3 regions of the Rhizobium sp. SRDI969 genome follow, and region 1 is predicted to be linked to each of the others. Evidence: riboswitches for the same ligand, from Rfam matches in the RefSeq annotation. Region 1 holds a riboswitch; each other region holds the start of a gene.
The links. Region 1 has a riboswitch for cobalamin ahead of fdhA (formaldehyde dehydrogenase, glutathione-independent). Riboswitches for the same ligand answer to the same signal wherever they lie in the genome.
Positions count from the first base shown of each region.

Region 1 (2,262 bases):
AAGGGCCGGATCTGGTCGACGTCACATACTTCGGCGAAGGTGCCGGCATCGCGCTGCGCCTGGACGACAAGGAGCGTTTGACGCGCCTGAACGAAGCGCTGAAAAGTATCAAGGCGGACGGGACCTATGACATGATCAACGCAAAATATTTCCCGTTCAGCATCCAGTAATTCGTCAAATTGTCATGTGGCAAATGCGGAATGGCCGGTTTACCGCCGACCATTCCTATTGTGTAAAGTCCTCAGTCGTAACCGCTACGCGGCTTTCGCGAGCTCACCGTGCGGATCGAGGACATATTTTGTCGCCGCTCCGTGGTCGAAGCTCTCATATCCACTGGCGGCATCGTCGAGCGGGATGACCTTGGCGTTGACGATATCGGCAATGGGCAGCCGGTCGTGGAGGATCGCCTGCATGAGTTGACGATTATATTTGATCACCGGAGTCTGGCCGGTGTGGAAGGACTGCGCCTTGGCCCATCCGAGCCCGAAGCGGAGCGAGAGATTGCCGTGTTTGGCGGCGTTGTCGACGGCGCCCGGATCCTCGGTGACGTAGAGGCCGGGAATGCCGATCGAACCCGCGGCACGGGTAATCTCCATCATCTGATTGAGGACGATCGCCGGCTGTTCCCCGCCCGAGTGGCCGCGCGCCTCGAAGCCGACCGCATCGATGGCGCTGTCCACTTCGTTGGTGCCGACGACCTGTGCGATCATGTCGCCAAGACGGTCGCTCTTCGACAGGTCGATCGGTTCGAAGCCGACCTTCGCCGCATGTGCCAGACGGTCCTTGTTGAAATCACCGATCATCACGACCGCAGCACCGAGAATGCGAGCCGAGGCGGCAGCCGCAAGGCCGACGGGGCCGGCGCCGGCGACGTAGACGGTCGAGCCTACTCCAACGCCTGCACGCACGGCGCCATGGAAGCCGGTGGGCAGAATGTCGGAGAGCATGGTGAGGTCCCGGATCTTCGCCATTGCCTTGTCCCGATCGGGGATTTTCAGCAGGTTGAAATCTGCATAGGGAATGGTGACATAGCGTGCCTGTCCGCCGATCCAGCCGCCCATGTCGACATAACCGTAAGCACCGCCGGCGCGGGCGGGGTTTACCGTCAAGCAGACGCCGGTATCCTGGGACTTGCAGCAGCGGCAGCGGCCGCAGGCGACATTGAACGGCACCGAGACGATATCGCCGATGTCGAGCATCTCGACGTCGATGCCTTTCTCGATGATCTCGCCGGTGATTTCATGACCGAGGACCAGGCCCGGCATCGCCGTCGTGCGGCCGCGAACCATGTGCTGATCGGAGCCGCAGATATTGGTCGAGATCACCTTCAGGATAACGCCGTGTTCGATGCGGCGGCCGTCGGGCGCTTCCAGCTTCGGGTCGTCGATGTCGCGAACTTCGACCTTGCCCGGCCGGAGATAGACGACGCCTCTATTTTTGCTCATGGATTCCTCCCACTTGTTTGAATGCCTCGATGTGCAACCGATGCAGTCGATGGCAACTTCCCTCCGGCCTGCCTCCTCTGCAGCCCGGTGTCCAAAACACGCGGATACCGCCGCACCGGGCGATATTCGAATTTTCAAAACGGACAGATTGGATCCAGTAGAGGAGTGAACGCAACGGTTTTCGCCTGTCGTTCCGCTCGTGACCGTCTGCCGCAATCCGTCGATTTGCTGCGCAAGAGCTGGTTTCCGGCTCCAGAATCTCCTTCCGATCCATCTCGATATCTTTCCGGATGTCTATCCGGCGATTTCCTTGAGGATTTCAGTTCTTCTACCGCTGCGGGGCAGCGCCGGCGTCGGGCCGGCTGCCAATGGTCCATTTCGCCAGTTTGCGAGATAGCGCCTTGGACACAACAAACAAACCATGCCTGACGGAAAACAGCGATCAAGAAAACGACATGCGCGCAACTCAAAGACGACAGTCGGTAAAGTCGCAAAAGATCGCTGCGCAGGAGAAATAGTTGATCCCGCGAATACGGCGGTTTTCCGGTTCGTCCCGAAAGATTTAATCGCGGCCTAAAGACTTGAGGCGCGACGCGGTCGCCGGCTGCGGCTGACGTCGAGTGCCGTGTGCCAGAACACCGTGGCGAGGATGATCGCGCCGCCGAAAAAGGTGGCGACGGGCGGCTCTTCGGAAAATAGCAGCCAAACCCAGAAGGGCGTGAGCACGATTTCCATCGTGCCGATCAGCGCCGCCTCCGCCGGCGGCATCCGCTTCGCCCCGGCAAGGAAAAGCACCAGCGCGAGGGAGAAATTGGTC
Region 1 is NZ_CP104039.1:156,736-158,997, forward strand. Features, by position in the region: gene N2A41_RS32445 (transporter substrate-binding domain-containing protein) at 1-170, shown strand, start outside; gene fdhA (formaldehyde dehydrogenase, glutathione-independent) at 255-1,445, opposite strand; cobalamin riboswitch at 1,665-1,864, opposite strand; gene N2A41_RS32455 (DMT family transporter) at 2,019-2,262, opposite strand, start outside.

Region 2 (2,262 bases), on a different replicon from region 1:
GATGCGCACCGACACCTTTATTCCGCTCGGCGGCGGTGAAGAGGTCGATCCGCGTTACGGCGTGCCGCGGGCCGAAATGCTCTCGCCGGTCAGCACCATGTGCGTGCGCAGCTGTGACGGCGGCTTCTTTCCGATCAGTTCGAACGCCACATCGGTCGATTTCGGCCGCGACGCACAGACCTGCGCCAAGATGTGCCCGGGCATCGAGACCGAACTGTTCTATCGTGACGTGACGAGCACCGAAGCCTCGAACATGATCTCGGTCGCAACGGGCACGCCCTACAGCGCCATGAAAAATGCCTTTGCCTACAAGAACCGCACGCCCGGGGAAAAGTCCTCCTGCGCCTGCAATCTCACCGCCTATTATGAGGAGATGCGCGGCAAGCAGGTGGTGAGCGAACCACCGCAGCAGAGCTCCATTACCACTATCCGCACCAATCCCCCGGCGAAGGATGCCGCAGCTGCGCCGCAACCATCCGTTCCCGAGCGCCCCTACGATCCGACGCAGAACCGCGTCCGTCAGGTCGGCCCCCAGTTTCTCGCCGGCGATCAGGGCTCGATCGACCTCACCAATCCGGCAACGCCGGGCCCGCAACCACAACAACAGCAGTGATATCAATCAAGCCACCCAAACCGCGCGGCGGTTTTGGGACTACGACATGCGTCTTCGATGCGACGCACTTTATTTAGGGCTCGCTTCGTCCCCATCCATCATGAAAGACGAGTTCCTCAAGCGGCAGCCGCTGCCGCCAGCCTTTGACGGAGAGTTCCGGCTCGTCATAGAGCCGATCGACGAAACCGGCACAGAGCCAGGCGACCACCTCGATATGCTCGGGTATGCCGAGAATGCTCTTCAGGTCGCCTTCATGAAAGATGCTGACCCAGCCGACGCCGACCCCTTCCGCCCGCGCGGCAAGCCAGAGGTTCTGGATGGCGCAGACTGTGGAATAGCTATCCATCCTCGGATTGTGCGTACGCCCCAGCACCACGCTGCCGCCGCGGGTGGGATCGCAGGTCACGCAGATCCCGAGCGGCGCCTCCGTAATGCCTTCGAGCTTAAGCGAACGATATGCCTGCCGCCGTTCGCCTTCGAACATCAGCGCCGCCTCCTCGTTGGCGCTGGCAAAGGCATTCCGGACGCGCGCCCGCACAGTCGGGCTTTTCACCAGAATGAAATTCCACGGCTGCATGAAACCAACCGACGGCGCGTGATGGGCGGCCGTCAACAGACGCTCCACGACATCGTCTGGCAAGGGATCAGGCAGGAACTGGCTGCGAACGTCGCGCCGCGTCATGATCGCATGATAGACGGCCTCGCGTTCGGCCAAGGAAAAACCGGACGCCGCCGAAAGGGCATCCTCATCAAAGGGTCGCATCGTCAAATCCCCAACAACGCAACCGCCCCGCCGTCCGCGCGGATCGGTCTATCTAGCCAGGCCGGTCTTCTGACTGGGCGTCATCCGTCTGCCGCAGCCTTCCCGGCAAGAAGCCAGTGGCGTGATAAGCGGCAAACGTCGGCCTTACAGCGTTGGGCACGTTCCGGCTTTGCACCGGATTCCCGATTCTCCCGCCTTACCGGCGGGCACCTGACGGCGCATCTATTTCAGGAAAGCGCGGCGGCGGCAAGGCGGCCCGCACGCCGCCGACACGCTGCATGGCCTTCGGCGATGTCGATGACGCCGACAGCAGCCAGGCAACCGCGATCAATGCCGTTGCCCAGCGTATCTCCATCCCTCCACCGTCCAGCACGATACGACAGTACCCGCCGGTTCGCTGGGCTTGGCGCCCGCAGGCGCCAGGGTGAAACGACCCGCATGTACCCCAGCACCATTCTACTTTATGATTTATTCACACATCAAATACACACTGCGTTTACGCGTTTTGGGTTGCTATCAGGACATGGGCATGAGGGCTCATGATGTGACCGTCAGCGTCGATGCCCGTATTGATACGCCAGTCCGGAACATGTCCGACTGAGCCGCAATTCTAGGCCGCCGCGGAATGTTCCAATTTTTGAAAACGATGCCTCTGACCGCCAAGCTGGCGGCGATTATCGTTGCCGTGAACCTCTGCGGCATTTCCGCTTTCGCCACCTATACCTGGATGTACGAAACCCGGGCCTTGATCGATGGCGCCAAGGCGAACTGGTCCAAGGATGCCGAGCAATTTGCCTCTCTGGCAGCGGGCGGCGTGAAATGGGGGAAGGCGAACGCCGTTCGAGAGGCTTATTCGCTCTACCGCGACGACCCCTCGCTCGATCTC
Region 2 is NZ_CP104035.1:2,235,480-2,237,741, forward strand. Features, by position in the region: gene N2A41_RS11255 (DUF2865 domain-containing protein) at 1-613, shown strand, start outside; gene bluB (5,6-dimethylbenzimidazole synthase) at 687-1,376, opposite strand; cobalamin riboswitch at 1,419-1,605, opposite strand; gene N2A41_RS11265 (hypothetical protein) at 1,573-1,731, opposite strand; gene N2A41_RS11270 (methyl-accepting chemotaxis protein) at 2,002-2,262, shown strand, end outside.
Region 2: linked by a shared signal. The riboswitch ahead of bluB (5,6-dimethylbenzimidazole synthase) and the one ahead of fdhA (formaldehyde dehydrogenase, glutathione-independent) in region 1 are both predicted to bind cobalamin.

Region 3 (2,262 bases), on a different replicon from region 1:
GACGAGGGCAAGAGCCTGTCGGTGCTGCTCGTCAACGGTGTTGCGGCGGGTTTGATCGCCATGCGCGACGAGCCGCGCGAGGATGCCGAGGCCGGGCTCGCTGCCCTCAAATCAGCAGGCGTCAAGGCGATGATGCTGACGGGCGACAACAAACGGACGGCGGCAGCCGTTGCCGGCATGCTCGGCATCGACTGGCGCGGCGAGATGATGCCTGAGGACAAGCAGCGGGTCGTCGGCGAATTGAAGCACCAGGGCTTCATCGTCGCCAAGGTCGGCGACGGCATCAATGATGCTCCGGCGCTGGCTGCTGCCGATATCGGCATTGCTATGGGCGGCGGCACCGATGTGGCGCTCGAGACGGCGGATGCCGCCGTGCTGCACGGACGCGTCGGCGACGTGGCGCGGATGATCGAACTTTCCAAACGCACGATGCGCAACATCCTGCAGAACATCACCATCGCACTCGGGCTGAAGGCGGTGTTCCTAGTGACGACGATCGCCGGCATTACCGGGCTCTGGCCGGCGATCCTCGCTGATACCGGCGCTACCGTGCTGGTCACGATCAACGCGCTGCGGCTGCTTCGAATAAAAATATGAATATCGTTTCGGGGAGCCGGCTTCTGTCGGCTCTTTCTGACCGGTTCTCCACAGCGCCTTTTCGTTAACGCTTCATTATCCACATCATACACGGGCGCGGCGATTCGTTGCCGCCATTGCTGCAGCGCCACAACTACTTGTTGACGTCATCAGCGATTCGAGTACCATATCTAGTGTTCGAGGTTCCGTCGATTCGTGAGGATCGGCGGCTAAGACGGGAATACGGTGCGCCTCGCCATCATGGCGAAGCAATGCCGGAGCTGCCCCCGCAACTGTAAGCGGCGAGCAACTGTCCGATTTCTGGTCACTGGAGCATGATGCTCCGGGAAGGCTGGGCAGGAGCGTTGACCCGTGAGCCAGGAGACCTGCCTCGAACGAAACGTCCACGGGCGGGGTGTCCGGAAGGTCGCGTTGCATGGCTGCGGGGAATGTCCGCATCGCGTTTCGCAGGCCCGAGCCTCCGCCCCCGAAACCTTCGTATTGTGCCACTTCGGGGTGAAGTCATGTCAGTATCTCAGTTCAGGCCGCCACCCGCTGGAGGTAGAGGGCGGAGTACGCCCAGCGGCTGAACAGCCGCATAGCTCAAATCACCAGAGATTTTTCGACGGATATCGGCAGATTTCCGATCGATCTCCTGCGTCCCAATCGCGTCACGAGGAATATCATGACCATTACCGTCTACAGCAAGCCTGCCTGCGTCCAGTGCACCGCCACCTACCGTGCCCTCGACCGGTTGGGTGTCGATTATGACATCGTCGATATCTCGCAGGATGCCGAAGCGCTCGATCGCGTCCGCAGCCTCGGCTACATGCAGGCGCCTGTCGTCATCGCCGGCGAGCAGCATTGGGCGGGCTTCCGCCCCGACATGATCAGCGCACTTTCCTGAGGAAAGGCGATGGCTCTGATCGTCTATTATTCCAGCCGATCCGAGAACACCCATCGGTTCGTCGCCAAGCTCGGACTGCGCGCAACGCGCATTCCGCCAAGTGGCGCTGACGCGTTCCATATCCGCGAACCCTTCGTGCTTGTTGTGCCGACCTATAGCGGCGACGGCGGCAAGGGTGCCGTTCCCAAGCAGGTGATCCGTTTCCTCAACGATGCGGAAAACCGAGGACACATCCGCGGCGTGATTGCCGCGGGCAACAGCAATTTCGGCGAGACATACGGGCTCGCCGGCGACGTCATCTCGAAGAAATGCCAGGTGCCTTACCTCTACCGGTTCGAGCTGCTGGGCACGGAAGCGGATGTCGCCAACGTCAAACACGGAATGGAACGGTTTTGGACACGGGAACAACTCTGACGCGGGATGCGGGCGCAAAACCGCATAACACTTTTGCTCATCCCGCCGGCGAACGCCCTTTGAAAGCGGCGGAAACGCTCGACTATCACGCGCTGAATGCGATGCTGAACCTCTATGACGATGAGGGCAGGATCCAGCTCGACAAGGATCGTTTGGCTGCCAAGCAGTATTTCCTGCAGCATGTGAACCAGAACACGGTGTTCTTTCACAACCTCCGGGAAAAGCTCGATTACCTCGTCACCGAGGGTTACTACGAGCAGGAGGTTCTCGACCAGTATTCCTTCAATTTCGTGCGCGACCTGTTCGACCAGGCCTATGCCAAGAAATTCCGTTTCCCGACCTTCCTCGGCGCCTTCAAATACTAC
Region 3 is NZ_CP104035.1:3,875,274-3,877,535, reverse strand. Features, by position in the region: gene N2A41_RS19205 (heavy metal translocating P-type ATPase) at 1-597, shown strand, start outside; cobalamin riboswitch at 761-984, shown strand; gene nrdH (glutaredoxin-like protein NrdH) at 1,262-1,483, shown strand; gene nrdI (class Ib ribonucleoside-diphosphate reductase assembly flavoprotein NrdI) at 1,493-1,897, shown strand; gene nrdE (class 1b ribonucleoside-diphosphate reductase subunit alpha) at 1,876-2,262, shown strand, end outside.
Region 3: linked by a shared signal. The riboswitch ahead of nrdH (glutaredoxin-like protein NrdH) and the one ahead of fdhA (formaldehyde dehydrogenase, glutathione-independent) in region 1 are both predicted to bind cobalamin.